DNA from 3 places in the Paenibacillus sp. P13VS genome. Region 3 is predicted to be linked to each of the others. Evidence: riboswitches for the same ligand, from Rfam matches in the RefSeq annotation. Region 3 holds a riboswitch; each other region holds the start of a gene.
The links. A riboswitch is a leader RNA that binds a small molecule or an ion and turns the genes downstream of it on or off. The one in region 3 is predicted to bind cobalamin.
Positions count from the first base shown of each region.

Region 1: it holds a riboswitch for cobalamin, as region 3 does, so the genes downstream of both, GUA98_RS10620 (ABC transporter substrate-binding protein) here and nikB (nickel ABC transporter permease) in region 3, are expected to answer to the same signal.
Region 2: it holds a riboswitch for cobalamin, as region 3 does, so the genes downstream of both, cobJ (precorrin-3B C(17)-methyltransferase) here and nikB (nickel ABC transporter permease) in region 3, are expected to answer to the same signal.

Region 1 is NZ_WYEV01000004.1:182,930-188,124, forward strand. Features, by position in the region: gene GUA98_RS10610 (ABC transporter ATP-binding protein) at 1-356, opposite strand, end outside; gene GUA98_RS10615 (FecCD family ABC transporter permease) at 389-1,435, opposite strand; gene GUA98_RS10620 (ABC transporter substrate-binding protein) at 1,432-2,433, opposite strand; cobalamin riboswitch at 2,880-3,010, opposite strand; gene GUA98_RS10625 (histidine phosphatase family protein) at 3,181-3,828, opposite strand; gene cbiB (adenosylcobinamide-phosphate synthase CbiB) at 3,819-4,799, opposite strand; gene GUA98_RS10635 (adenosylcobinamide amidohydrolase) at 4,841-5,195, opposite strand, start outside.
Region 2 is NZ_WYEV01000005.1:295,424-300,618, reverse strand. Features, by position in the region: gene GUA98_RS15070 (endospore germination permease) at 1-152, shown strand, start outside; gene GUA98_RS15065 (uroporphyrinogen-III synthase) at 283-1,107, shown strand; cobalamin riboswitch at 1,304-1,493, shown strand; gene cobJ (precorrin-3B C(17)-methyltransferase) at 1,893-3,788, shown strand; gene GUA98_RS15055 (sirohydrochlorin chelatase) at 3,990-5,195, shown strand, end outside.
Region 3 is NZ_WYEV01000010.1:33,067-38,261, reverse strand. Features, by position in the region: gene GUA98_RS22420 (alpha-glucosidase/alpha-galactosidase) at 19-1,320, opposite strand; gene GUA98_RS22415 (AraC family transcriptional regulator) at 1,516-2,343, shown strand; cobalamin riboswitch at 2,424-2,614, shown strand; gene nikB (nickel ABC transporter permease) at 2,779-3,717, shown strand; gene nikC (nickel transporter permease) at 3,719-4,552, shown strand; gene GUA98_RS22400 (ABC transporter substrate-binding protein) at 4,567-5,195, shown strand, end outside.

The DNA of each region.
Region 1 (5,195 bases), on a different contig from region 3:
CTGCCTAACCAATTCTGATAAGGATAACGTCCCATCTCCACCACATCTCGGACGGGATAGGAGATGGCAGGCAGGCCATCCTGCTGCAGCACCGCAATCATGCGGGACAGGTCTTTGCGAGTGTATGAGGTAATCTCCCGCCCTGCAATCCGAATGCTGCCTGCGCCAGGCTGTTCGGTTCCTGCGATGAGCTGGAGCAGCGTTGATTTTCCGCTTCCGTTTGGACCGACTACACCCCACCATTCGCCTTCTGTGACACGCCAGTCCACGTTATGCAGTGCCCGGTGTTCTCCATACATTTTGCCTGCACCAGCAACTTCAATCAGTGGATCGTTTGAGGTAATGCTTGTACCCATGTTTGCACTCATGTTTGCACTCATGTTTGTACTCATGGCATCACCCCTTTTCGCAGCTTTTTATTCCGATGCAGCAGATACGCGAAGAAAGGAGCCCCGACAAAGGCCGTCACCACACCAAGCGGAATTTCGGTCGGTGCCAGCAGGGAGCGTGCAATCGTGTCTGCCCATACCATGAAGATGGCTCCGCCAATCGCGGACAAGGGAACCAGCAAACGATAGTCAGGCCCAACGATCAGCCGAAGAATGTGCGGGATGACAAGACCTACGAATCCAATGACACCCGAAACCGAGACCGCCCCGGCGGTAAGCAGTGTTCCTACGGCAAGGACGGATAGCTTCAGTCCATCCACCTGGACACCGATATGTGCAGCCTGCCGTTCCCCCAGTGCAAGCACATTCAAGGAACGGGCACGGCTCCAGAGGAAAATCAGACCCAGTATAAAATACGGGAAAAGGATGGCCGTATACGACCACCCACGCAGAGCCAGACTTCCCATCGTCCAGTATATAATTTCGTTAATTGTCTGTTTCGACATGGTCGACAGGAAGGAGACCACCGCTCCCAGAAAACTTTGCATCACCACACCCGCCAGAATCAGGCTGTGCGTCGGTATTTTGCGCCCTTCACGAGCCAGGGCGAGCACAAACCATAATGTGAGCACGCCCGTCAGAAACGCAACGAGCGGCAAGGTCCAGATTCCGATCAGTGCATACTGCAATCCGAAGAAAATCAGAAAAGCAGCGCCCACCGATGCGCCAGACGATACGCCAAGCGTAAACGGATCTGCCAGCGGGTTACGAAGAACCCCCTGGAAGCCCGCTCCGGCGATGGCCAGCGATGCACCCACGAGTACAGCAAGCAGCACCCGCGGGAACCTGACCTTCCATATAATCTGCTCGGCTGCCGTACTCCAGTCGGGCGTGATCCAGTCTCCGATCCATGGCATGTGATGAAGCAGAATGCCTGCAATGTCACGGACAGGCAGAGCCACTGAACCGATGCCCGTACAGATCAGCACAGTCAGCACAAGCAGCAGAATTCCGGCTGTTCCGTACACTGCCAGCTTTTTACTCATTGGAACAGGTCAGGATAGATCGCTTTGGCTACAGCTTTCAAACCTTCCGTTACACGTGGACCCGGACGGCTCAGCAGGTTGGCATCCAGGCCAATGACTGCATCGTCTTTCACAGCTGTGATTTGATCCCAGCCGCTGCGCTCTTTGATGATCTGATCCAGTGTTTTGGAGTTTTCATCAATAACATCATTCGCGTACAGAATGACATCGGGATTGGAAGCAATAATGTTCTCTTCGTTAATTTCATTCCAGCCCACGAGGTCGGAAGCAACGTTGATTCCACCGGCTACGGTGATCAGTTCATCCATGAATTCGCCTTTACCCACAGTCCAGCCTGGGGAGAATTCAACATATACCTTTTTCTGATCTTCCGACTTCACAGCCTTAACCGCTTCGGTTACGTCAGCCACGTCCTGTTTCATCTTCGTGATGAGCTCCTGTGCCTGCTCCTGATGATCCGTGATTTTTCCGAACGTTTCGATGTTGTTCATGACATCGTCTATCGATTTCGGATCTGTTTTGAAAATGGTGATACCCAGCTCGCGCAGCTTGGTCACAGCCTCTTCGCTCATGGAGATGCCTGTAAATACGATGTCTGCTTCAGCTGCGATAATTGACTCTTCATTGGGCTTCGTTACACCGCCCATTTTCGGTTTGGTCGTTGCAGCTTCCGGATAATCGTCATAGTCGGATACGCCTACGATCTGCTCGTCCAGTCCAAGGGCGAACAATGACTCAGTTTCTGCCGGAGACACGGATACGATTTTGGCTGGCGCTTTCTCAAACGTGAAGGATTCACCAGTTGCATCCGTTACCGTAAGTGGATATTGTGTTTTGAGATCCGTCTGCTCCTGGCCTTGGGATTGCTCCTGTGCCGGCTGCTGCGTAGACGTACCTGTTCCCTCGTTCGTTGTTGCATTTCCACATCCGGCCAAAGCCAGTGTGAGCATCGCTGCTGTCAGCAGGGACGCCATGCCTTTCCAATTCTTGATGTTCATTCTGTTCATTCTCCCCTTCTCTATTTGTACTATTTCTTGCGACATGCTCAAACTCTTACTCCCCATACTTTGGTGTTCCTATATAAGGTTTGAACTGCAACATTTACACGTTAACGGAGAGTGCAGAACCGATCTGGAGAAACGAAGTGTTCGCCTAAAAGCTTTCCGAAGGGAAGCTACACCGGAAGCATACGCTATCACCGGATTTCCCCTTTTAATAAGGGGATCAAAGAAATCTGGGGGATAACAGCGATCGGAAGACGGTACTGCAATCGTAGTGGTCTAGTGTAAAGCTTACAGGTTCATCCTATATGAACAAAAAAATCCCCGATCCTTACGTCAGGATCAGGGATGACGTCTCGCATATGGCGATCTGCACATCTACAGCGTACCCGCTGTTCATGCACATAGAATTGCCCGAAACGCTGTCCTTTCCTCGAAGGAACACCGGTTTGTACGTCCAGGGCAGGTAACCTGACTTACAGGACTGCTTGTCCTGATTTACAGTGGCGGGACCGTGCCGGATTCACACCGGCTTCCCTATTTCACCCTTTGTGCCGTTCATCGTTTGCATTAACTCGATGAGCTCTTCTTGCGCACAAGGGACCCGTGGTCGCTGATATAGTAACCATTCAAGTGAGCATGTCCCATCCCTCAGCGCTTAAGCGCATAACGAGATATGTATTCATGCTGAAGTCACACTTCTGTTGTGATTATAGGTTATATTGCACATCCTTACAACCCGATTCACGGAAAAGACACCCTGCTTGAAACCCAGCGATTTCCGCTTTTTTCAAGCCGAACCTTAATGGCTTGCCCCGGAATGACCTGCGTATCCCAGAATCCCAGTTCCGGTATGAGACGTGACATGGCATACCGAATGACACCGCCATGGGTAACAACGGCAATCGCAGGAACATAATTTTCTTCGATATGTTCCTCTGGCGAAACGGACACAAGACACTCCTTCACGAAAGAGTCGATCCGCGCAGCAAAAGCCTGCCAAGGCTCGCCGCCCGGTGGCGTCACATCCTGCGGTGCATCAATCCAATTCCGGTAGAGCGGATTGCCCTTGAGCTCATTGTAAGTCATCCCTTCCCATTGCCCAAAATCAATCTCACGCAGACGCGGATCATACTGTACTTGTCCTGCTTGTACCGGAGCAATTCGTTCCACGGTCTGCCGGCAGCGCAGCAGATCACTGCAATATAGCGCATCCCATGTGATTCCGCGAATGGACTCGCGAAGCGGCGCCAGTTCCCGCTCTGCATCCGGCAGGAGACCGATATCGGTATGTCCGAGATATCTCTTTTCCACATTCCAAGAAGTTGTCCCATGACGGATAAACACGATCTCCCGCGCTCCTGTTCCATGCTTCCCGGATTCTACTTCCATAACAGCGCACCTCCAGCTGTCCAGATGCCGAACGTTACCAGCCAGCATAACAGCACAAAAGCTCCCGCCGACCAGAACATCAAACGCGTGGTCCGCACGATATCCTCTGCTTCCATTAGCCGTGTCTGATCGCCCATATAGGCTCGAAAAGAAGCCACACCGTGATAGACGTTATGCCCGCCAAGCCTGATGCCCAGCGCTCCCGCAACGGCCGACTCCGGGAATCCACTGTTCGGGCTGGGGTGCAATCGGGCATCCCGGCGAACCATGCGTGCAGCACCTTTTGCGTTCAATCTCATGAACCATGCACCCGTAATGAGCAGCAAGGCGGTAAGCCGCGCCGGAATCCAGTTCGCCCAATCATCCAGACGAGCAGAGGCCCAGCCGAGATGCAAGTACTTTTCATTTTTATAACCAACCATGGAATCCAGTGTATTGACGGCCCGATAGGCCATCGCAAGCGGAGCACCGCCAATCAGGGCATAGAACAGCGGTGAAACGATGGCATCCACGATATTTTCCGCTACAGTCTCCACAGTTCCCCTCACCACTTCCGGTTCATCCAGATGTGCTGTATCCCGCCCCACGATCATGCCGAGTGAACGTCTAGCCGCAGGCCAATCCCTTTCTCTCAGATGACGATACACTTCCATGCCTGCATCCTTCAGTCCTTTGGAAGCAATGGTGGTGGCAATCAGTACCACTTCAGCGATAACGGCAATCACTGGGTGAACAAGTCCCAGGATGTACAACACTCCCCAAGTAAGCACAAATGCACCACCAGCAATGACGATCGGAAAAAGCATCCCTGCCCGTTTAAGCCCCTGATCACTGCTCACTCGTTTTCTGATGGTCCGCTCCAGTGCAGAAATTCCTTTGCCCATGCCAATCACCGGGTGGGGAATCCAGCGCGGATCTCCTATGAGGCGATCCAGTATGTATGCTGCCAAAATAATCCATGCCCCTGTCATTCCTGCCCATATGGGCCAGTCTGCCCACTGACTCAGAGATATCATCGCTTGCTATTCCTCTCTTTCCACGCCTGTCCAGCTTGTAAACTTTCGGTAACGGCATCATAGACGACACGCCCAATGCCTGCCCCAATTACTGTGGCTGTACCCGCGTAAGAGATCAGTGGTTTACCCTTCACCTGACTTGTGGCCAGCACAATGGCATCTGTCGTCGTTCCTGTTGCAGTCAGTCCGTTTTCCGAATCCATTACACCGCAATCCGAGAGCGCTGCCGTTTTGGCTTCCACCGCTGTCTGAACGGCATTGACCATGGCTCCGGGCGTCATGCGGCCGTTGATCCATAACATGATATTAATGGTACCGGGAGTGTAGGGTGACTCTGCTGCTATTCCCTCT
Region 2 (5,195 bases), on a different contig from region 3:
GTAAAAAGGAAAGGGGTTCCTCACGCCAAGGAGAGAACCATCGCGATACAACCCAAAAACAGCATGAGCAGGAGAAGAAAGGACGCAATTCCGATCAGGAAGACAACACAGGAAAAGATGAAATGCAGGGGGGCGAGCTTCAGCCTTCCTGATGCCAATCATAAAAAATCGTTATAGAAGAACACGCCAAATGACGTGAAACAAGGTTTCCCTCCATGAAACTACCCTGTATACTGTAGTCAAACGAATGACGTTCGGACGAACGAACTGGGGGGAACATGAATGGCTCAACATTTGGCCGGTATACGTGTAGCACTGACGGGACCGCGTAAATCCAAGGAAATGGCGTTGTTAGTTGAGAAAATGGGTGGTATTCCACTCGTGCGGCCAGCACAGGGAACGGTATTCCTGGATGATCGGAACATACGCGACGGTCTCGTCTCCTTGATCTCTGATCCACCCGACTGGGCGGTATTAACTACAGGCATGGGACTGGATGCCATATTTGAAATGGCAGAGGATATGGACATAGCTGGTCAACTGCTGGATGTCTTGGCGGAAGCCTCCATTGCAGCAAGAGGATACAAAACGGTGAACTCACTTCGCAAGCGCAAGCTTGCACCGCTGGTCCGGGATGATGACGGTAGTACGGACGGACTGATCCGAGAATTCGCGCCACATAATCTTGCCGGCAAAAAAGTCATGCTCCAGCTTCATGGAGAAACTGCACCGAAGCTGGTCAACTGGCTGGAAGAACAGGGTGCTGAAGTAAGACAGGTTCTGCCTTATCGCCATGTACCACCGGAAGAGGCCGAACTGGAACTGCTTTTGAATGAAATCGTGCAGCATGAGGTCGATGCCGTAGCATTCACCAGCGGCCCCCAAGTACGGTTTCTGGCAGCATACGCAGCTTCCCAAGGCAAGCTGGAACAGATGCAGCAGGCTTTCCGGGACGGTGTGATTCCTGCATCTGTAGGTAAGGTGACTGCAAACGCCATGCGTGAAGAAGGAATTGAAGCACTTGTTGTTCCGGAGGAAGAAAAGATGGGAGCACTCATCGTTGAACTGGGACGATATGTTGCTGCAGCACACGCAGAAAAATCCTGATAAGTAGATCAGGACGCAGGTCTGTTAAAGGATTCGATAAGATCGTTATGAGAGCTACATATATGGATATCAACATTCAAGTTCTGATCTGTTCTGGATCAGAACTTTTTTGTGTTTTGTCTGAACATAGAATTGTGGACAAGCATCATAAGCATGGACATTTTTTCCTGAGCGGTGTTATGATGAAAGCAATATCATTCATGAAAACAAGCAAGGTGCTCTTGCGTCGAGCAAGAGGTAACAGGGAATCGGGTGCAAATCCCGAGCGGTCCCGCCACTGTAATGGGGAAGCCCTTTTCATCCAAGTCACTCGGACATCCGGGGAAGACAGAAAAGGAAGCTGATGATCCAGAGCCAGGAGACCTACCTTGCATGTGTCACCGAACCCTTCGCGGAAAGGAGTGGTGTACGAAGAATCAGGAAACGGGCGAACAACCGGTTCGCCTGGCAGGCCCTTTGCGGCCATGCAGCCACAGGTCTATCCTCAATAGGGCCGTGGACTGTCTTCTTGAGTGTACGTACATGCGTATCCCATCCGTTATAAGGATGGGATTTTTTTGTTTTTTACAGTCGATCCGGAACCGGATCTAATCGAACATGCCGCGAAGAAGAAGGTCGGTCAAGCCGTCCTTTTTCACTGTTTTGGAATAGCCGGGATAAGAAGATTGAGCTGCACGGAGCACCCAATAATTCAGAGCTCTGCTACAGACCATGGTTGAAGAAGCGATGTATATAGATGTGATTGACGCGCTAAGGGTGAACAGGGAGATGGAGGAGGAGAAGCAATGCAGAATCAAGGAAAGCTGCTGATTATCGGATTTGGCCCAGGAGCGATGGAGCATATCACCACACGGGCATTGGAGGCACTTCGGGAGAGTGAGGTCATCATTGGTTATAACACCTACGTTGATCTGATTCGTCCACTCCTGGACGGACAGGAGATTGTACGGACAGGCATGACCGAAGAAGTCAGCCGGGCACAGGAAGCGGTCAGACAGGCCGAGATGGGCAAAATCGTTGCAGTAATCTCCAGTGGCGACGCAGGCGTATATGGCATGGCCGGACTGGTGTATGAGGTGCTGATGGAGCAAGGCTGGAAGCCGGAAACCGGCGTTGGCGTTGAGGTTATTCCGGGTGTATCTGCCATTCAATCCTGTGCTTCCTTGCTCGGCGCACCCGTGATGCATGATGCATGTACGATCAGTCTGAGTGACCACCTTACGCCATGGGAGACGATTATTCGCCGAGTTGAAGCAGCAGCATCAGCTGATTTTGTCATTGCTCTGTACAACCCTCGCAGTGGACGCCGGACACGCCAGATCGTGGAGACGCAGGAGATGCTGCTGCGGTACCGTAGTCCCCAGACGCCGGTGGGGCTTGTAAAAAGTGCCTACCGTGAACGTCAGGATGTCGTGATGACCACGCTGGAAGACATGTTGAATCATGATATCGGCATGCTGACGACCGTGATCATTGGTAACTCCTCGACCATGATGTACGAAGGACTCATGGTCACACCGCGCGGATATCAGCGGAAATACACGCTGAATACCGTGGAACAGCCGCTCAGACCGCATGAGCGGCTCCGCACGGAAGCTGAGCCTTGGTCGCTCGGCGCGATGGAGGCCCGTTCTGCCGCTTCCGCCGATGCAGCAGGCACAGTCCGCGATACGCAGACCGCGCAGCTAGCTGCGGAACCAGCCCTGCGCGGCGCCAGCGCCAGTACGGGCATGGGACCGCAAGGGCAGCAGGGCGCTGGCTTGCCTGCTGCTCAGCCAGCGGGCGGCAGCACCGCAGTGCTTGCAGCCGAGCGGCCTGCAGCGGTGGAAGGCGCACTTCGTGCTGCCTTGGCGGTGCCGCATGCTGGTGCGGCCGAACTGGCTGCCGAAGCACTGACGCGGCTTGCGGCAGGCGGCAAGCTATCTGGCGAAGCGGCCAGCCGCTGGCTGGATGCAGCCGGGTCAGGGATGCCAGCCGGAACGCAGACTGCCGGGGCAGCTGCTGTGCGGACAGCACCCGAGCCGGGACGCAAGGCACCGCTGTTCGAGATTAGCGTGTCGCCTGGTGTCGGCAACAAGAAGTTTACCGCAGCCCAGATGGCGCTGCTGGCACAATGCGCGAGTGAAGAAGGCGAGCTGGAATACACGCCGGAGCATCAGATTATTTTGCGGGTACCGACCTTTGAGCCGGATCAGCTGGTAGAAGAACTGCGTGCAGCGAATTTCATCGTGGTGCCGATCGGTGACGTTATCAAGGTGAAGGCCTGTGACTTCTGCAACATGGAGAAGGATGATGCCGTTCCGATGGCCAATCATTTGCAGGCTGTTATAGGCGGACTTAGTGCGCCGAAAGAGACCAGCGTGGCTCTGAATGGCTGCGGCATGGCATGTTACGGTGCCGTGCTTGAGGACATCGGCATCGTCTACCGCAAGGGCGGATACGACCTGTTCCTTGGCGGCAAGAAGTTCGGACGAAACGCTCACCCTGCCCAGCCGGTAGCCGAAGGGATTCCAGGTGATCAGATTGGCGGGATAGTGGAGCGAATCGTAGCGGAGTACAAGGAAAAGGGACATCCGAATGAGAGGTTCCATAAATTTTTCAAACGGGTTGGAGTAATCCAAGGCTTCCGTCACGTCGATGCGCCTGTGACCGTGGAAGTAAACCCGGTATGCGGCGACTAGGGATCGCGCGAGTGTTGTTACCATCTGATATTTTTTAACCAGCATTTGTAGTTATACCGAAAAAAATTCCATTGCACTTTTATATAGATCGAAATGATTGGGTAACCAGTTACCCTGCGTGAAAGGCTCGTGTACCAAGTAAGCACAACCTAAAATTGAGATGCCTGGTCTATCGATCAGGCGGGGGAGGAAGAAGCCATGATGAATGCCATTTTGCTGGTTGGACACGGCAGCCGTGATCCAGAGGGAAACCGGGAGTTAATGGAGTTTGCACGAGCGGTAGCGGAGAAAGCGCCGGAGAATACCGTGGTAGAGACCTGTTTTCTGGAATTAACAAGACCGAGCATTGCTGAAGGCGTTACGGCTTGTGTAGATAAAGGGGCAACGCGTGTCGTATTGGTGCCGATTATTCTGTTTGCTGCGGGCCACGCCAAAATTGATATTCCGAATGCCATCGACCGGGCCAAGATCCGTTATCCGCAAGTGGAATTTGTATATGGGCGTCCGATTGGCGTACATGAGAAGGTCGTTCAAATTATGCAGACTCGTCTGCAGGAAGCTCAGCCTGTTCTTGTTACCGCGGGCCAAGGCGGCGCAGCAGTGCTGGCTCCGCCAGCTCCTGTCACGGATGAAGAGACGGCCGTACTTGTCCTTGGGCGGGGAAGCAGTGACCCGGATGCCAACAGTGATTTCTTCAAAATGACCCGGATGTTGTGGGAGAAGCTCCCTTACAAGTGGGCCGAAAGCAGCTTTATTGGGGTGACGCAGCCTTCCTTCCCGGATGGTTTGCAGCGTTGTCTCCTGCTCGGAGCGAAGAAGATCGTCATCATGCCTTATTTCCTGTTCACAGGTGTACTGATCAAACGCATTGATGAGATGACTGCAGAATTTGCTGCGGCACATCCGGACATTCAGGTGGAGATCGGGGGATATTTTGGATTCCATCCGAAATTGGTGGAGCTGGTATTGGAACGTGCGAACGAAGGGTTGAATGGACGGGTAATGGCCAACTGCGACAACTGCCAATTCAGACTTGAGGCTGCCAAACATCACCACCATCACCATGATCACGACCACGATCATCATCACGACCACGATCATGACCATGACCACCATCACCATCATCATGATCATGCACACGATCACAGCCATGACCATCATCATGACCACGACCATGGACACACCCACGATCATCACGCCCATGATCACGAGCATCACCATGAGGAGCAGCATACTCACGAACATGCCGTGAGCAGCCGTGAAGCATCGCTGGATTATCATCATGACCACGATGGGGAACTTCACCATTCGCATCATGACCACGAAGGTGCGCTGCATAATCAAGATGAAGAGGGCGGAGACGGAGAGCACACCTCACCAGAAGATGCAGGGCATGCTCAGATCGCA
Region 3 (5,195 bases):
TAAAAATGATCTTTTGCTTTAGGATGTATATTTCGGCAGCCAATCCCCATGAGCCTCGATCAGTTCATCGCACATGGCCACGATGTCATCAATGGACAGCTCGGCAGCAGTGTGTGGATCCAGCATGGCGGCATGATAGATATGTTCCTTTTTGCCCGTCATGGCCGCTTCAATTGTCAACAGCTGCGTGTTGATGTTGGTGCGGTTCAGTGCCGCCAGCTGTGGAGGCAGGTCGCCAATGTATGTTGGGCTGATTCCGGACCCGTCCACCAGACATGGCACCTCGACACAGGCTTCACGAGGCAGGTTGGTAATCAGGCCGGTATTCATTACATTACCGCCAATTTTGTATGGACGGTCCGTTTCCATAGCTTCCATGATGTGCGAAGCATATTCACGGCTGCGCGTATGTTCAATATGTTCACTGGCAAACAGCTTCTCGCGCATTTCCTTCCATCCTTCAATCTGATTCACGCAGCGGCGCGGATACTCATCCAGCGGGATGTTGAAGCGTTCGATCAATTCCGGATAATTCCGTTTGATAAAGTATGGATGATACTCGGCATTGTGCTCGGAGGACTCCGTTACGTAATATCCAAAACGATTCATCAGCTCGAAACGCACCATATCATGATGCTGCTCCTTCTGTTTCTCCCTCGCCAGACGTTTAATCTCCGGATACAGATCCTGGCCATCTCTCGTTACTTCCAGCAGCCAGGCCATATGGTTGATTCCTGCCACTTTTGCAACTACGCCTGTCTGATCCATTCCCAGTGCTTCAAACAGGTGAGGCACACATACCTGCACGCTGTGGCACAGACCTACCGTTTTGATCCCTCCATGCACGTTCATGACATTCGTCAGGACAGCCATCGGGTTGGTGTAGTTCAGGAACCAGGCGTCAGGACACACTTCCTGCATGTCCCGGGCAAAGTCGAGCATGACCGGAATGGTACGCAAATTACGGAAGATACCGCCAATGCCGAGGGTGTCAGCAATAGTCTGACGAAGTCCGTATTTCTTCGGTATTTCGAAGTCCGTAATTGTACATGGATCATATCCGCCCACTTGAATGGCGTTAATCACATATTTGGCACCGCGCAGCGCTTCTTTGCGGTCAGTATATTTTTTTACGGAACAACGGCTTCCAAGAGAACGGCCCATACTGGTCAGCAGTCGCTCCGAATCATTCAGCCGTTCGGCATCGATATCAAACAAGGCCAATTCAAAATCCTGCAGTGCTTCGGTCATCATGACGTCACCTAATACATTTTTGACAAAAACGGTGCTGCCTGCACCGAGAAACGTAATTTTGTTCATCTCAAGTCCAGCCTCCCTGAATAATGGTGTACCCCAACTATAGGCCGATCCGGCTTATATAACTATGGCTCAACCTCACCCATATATGGCATAATCCCATTTTTGGTCCCGCTTTCAGCTGATATTTAACCAATATACCTGTTATAATCTAAAGTAAGATACATGTTGATGCGGAAGACAGGAAGGGGTGAGAAGGTGAGTCCAATCGAGATGAACGTGGTGCCCATGGACTGGACACAGATGGAGCTGGTGCTGCTATTTTTCGGCTGGGAGGATTGTGATCCGTCTCATTATTGGGGTCCGGGGGTACGAGATTCCTATGTGGTTCATTACATTCATGAGGGACGGGGAACCGTTCGTATGGAAGACAGGGAGTACCATTTGACGCAGGGTCAGGGCTTTGCCATTCTGCCGGGTACGATCATTCATTATGAGGCCGATGCGAATGATCCTTGGACATACTCCTGGTTCGGATTTAAGGGCGTACATGCCAAGACATTCATGCAGCGGGCAAACCTGAGTCCAGCATCCCCTGTATTTAAAGCTAGCGATCCAGAGGTAATGGATGGTTTATATGAAAACATGGTTCAGGCCACATCGCGCAATGGTGGAGATGTATTCAGCCAGAGCCTGCTGTACCGATTAATGGCTGAACTGATCTCCTCCTCCCCTGATGAGGACAAGCCGCAGAGGCCTCTTTCCACCAAGGATGAATACATCAGGCAAGCCGTTCAGTTTATGGAGAACAGGTACAGCCAGAAGACGTCCATCCTTGATATTGCGCAGTCGGTGCGTCTGGATCGTACGTATCTGTCCGGTCTGTTTAAGGAGAAGTACGGGAAGTCGCTGCAAGCCTTTTTTCTTGAATACCGGATGAATCGCGCAGCAGAGCTGCTGCAGAGTTCAACGCTTTCGGTCAGTGAGGTTGCCCACTCCGTGGGGTATACGGATCCGTTGTTATTTTCCAAGATGTTCAAACGTGTGACAGGAGTCTCCCCGAAAGGTTCGAGAGAGCGGGAATAGGCTGATGAGCTGTTTCAAATTTGAATAAATGCTTTGATCATTATCTGTGAGCCAGCTATACTGGTACAGAATGCATTTCAATTGAATATGTGGAACTGGGTGCTTTACCTTCGGGTAGAAGCTTAATAGGGAAGACCGGTGTGATGCCGGCGCGGTCCCGCCACTGTAACAGAGGAGTCATGCAGCGTTATGCCACTGGTTTAGGCCGGGAAGGTGCTGCAATGACGAGGATTCTGGAGCCAGGAGACCTGCCTAGTTTAACAACACAGTAGTACCTACGGGAGATAGGAAGGTGTTTAGAGAGCATGATTTTTTCTGAAAATCTGTTTATTTAAGACGTCCTTATCCGGTACTAGCGGAGAGAGAGACGTCTTTTTTGATACGCATGGACAAGTCATGTACGGGGTTGGAGATTGGGGAGAGGATGTCAGACATGTGAGTAGATATATTGTAAAAAGATTCATTCAGCTGGCAGCCGTGTTATTCGGCATTTCGTTTCTGACCTTTCTGCTGACCTATCTGTCTCCGGGGGACCCCGCAAGGCTTATGCTCATGTCTACAGGGGTCACACCGTCGGACGAATTGGTACAGCAGGTGCGTGTCCAGCTGGGACTGGATCAGCCGTTTTGGATACGCTACGGAACCTGGCTGGGACAGGTGCTTACCGGAGACTTCGGAACGTCCTATAAATACGACAGGCCTGTGCTCGACATTCTGCTGTCCAGGCTTCCAGCCACGCTTCGGCTAACAGGAAGTGCCCTGCTGCTGGTCATTCTGATTGCGTTTCCACTGGGTATTTTGTCGGCCGTCTACAGAAACAACGTGCTGGATTACGTCATACGCCTGTTTTCGTTTGCCGGGTTGTCCATGCCGAGCTTCTGGCTCGGGATGCTGCTCATGCTGGTGTTTGGCGTACAACTCAAGCAGCTTCCCGTCATGGGGAGTTCGGGCTGGAACAGCCTGATATTGCCTGCATGCACACTGGCGTTACCTCTGATCGCGCAATATATCAGGCAGATCCGTACGGTGATTCTGGAAGAGATGTCCCAGAACTATGTCACGGGGGCCAGAGCCAGAGGCGTGAGGGAGAGAGTCATTATGATGCAGCATATTTTACCCAATATATTATTACCCATCGTTACGCTCATGGGCATGTCTACAGGCGCGCTGCTCGGCGGGGCAGCCATTGTGGAAAGTTTGTTCGTATGGCCGGGTGTAGGGCAGATGGCGGTGGATGCCATCTTTACAAGGGACTATCCCCTGATTCAGGGCTATGTCATCTGGATGGCAACCATCTATGTATTGCTGAATCTGATGGTTGATCTCTGGACACATCTGCATGACCCGCGGATTCGACTGGACGTGGATGTCTAAAATGAGAGAATTTAAGCTTATTCTGACACAGCATCGCTGGTTCACGTTTCTATGTTCACTGACCCTTCTCTGGGTCATTCTCGCCATGATTGCGCCGCTGCTCGCACCGCATGATCCACTGGCAACGAATTTTGCCAAGGTGCTGCAGCCAGCCAGCTCGGAATATCCGCTTGGAACCGATCAGCTTGGACGCTGCGTGTTATCCCGTATCCTTTATGGGGCCAGGACGTCGCTTCTGCTTACATTTATGATGATCGGAATTGTGTTTGTGCTTGGTGTAGCCATTGGTGTTATCGCGGGTTTTGCCCGTGGTCTGACGGATACAGTGCTGATGCGGTTATCCGATACGCTGATGGCCTTTCCAGGATTAATCTTCGCCATCGCAGTAGTGGGGATGCTGGGGCCAGGCCTATTTAATACGGTAATTGCCCTGGCGGTTGTTTGGTGGGCGAAGTATGCACGACTGGCAAGAAGTCTGGTGATCTCGCTACAGCAAAAGGAGTATGTCGCGGCGGCCGCCTTCAGCGGCGCGCGGAAGATTCAGATCATCACCAGAACCATCCTGCCCAACATGCTGTCTCCTCTCATCGTCATGGCAATGATGGATGTGGGCGGCATGATGTTATCCATATCAGGCCTGTCCTTTCTCGGGCTGGGTGCTCAGCCTCCTGAACCGGAGTGGGGGGCGATGCTGAATGAAGGCAGACGATATTTGCAGACAGCTCCGTGGCTGTTGATTTATCCGGGACTTGCGATTTTTTGCACGGTGATCATTTTTAATTTGCTGGGCGACAGTCTAAGGGATGTGCTGGATCCTAAGAAAAAGGCAGCTTAACAGGAGGAACGGGAATGAATTCGAGATATGGAAAAACGCTAACGCTTACCGTACTGTCATTATTGGTTTTATGTATTATCGCGGCATGTGGCCAAACCACAACAAGTACCTCCACCTCATCATCATCTGGTGAAAAGGCGGCTGAGGCTGATAAAGGCAGTGCAGGTACACCGACGCATCTGAATGTAGCGCTATTCTGGCTTGGAAGTAATCTGGATCCGGCAGAGGAGTGGAACGGCTGGACCCTTACACGGGCAGCGATAGGAGAGACCCTGATTCAGTTTGACGAAAATATGAAATTGGTACCGAAAATTGCGGATAGCTGGGATCGTATTGATGATACGACATGGCATTTTCATATCCGGGACGGCGTAACGTTTCATAACGGAAATAAGGTCACAGCAGATGCGGTGAAGAAGTCCATTGAACGTTCCATGCAGCTGAATGAGAGAGGGCCATCGACCTTACCGGTAGCTTCCATGACTGCAGAAGGCCAGGATCTCACCATCAAAACAACGGAGCCTTACGCCTCCCTGCTCGGCAATATTGCTGAACCCTTGTTTGTGATTGTGGATACGAGTGCAGATACATCCCAATTCAAGAGTGAACCTATCGCCACAGGTCCATTTATGGTCACTGGATA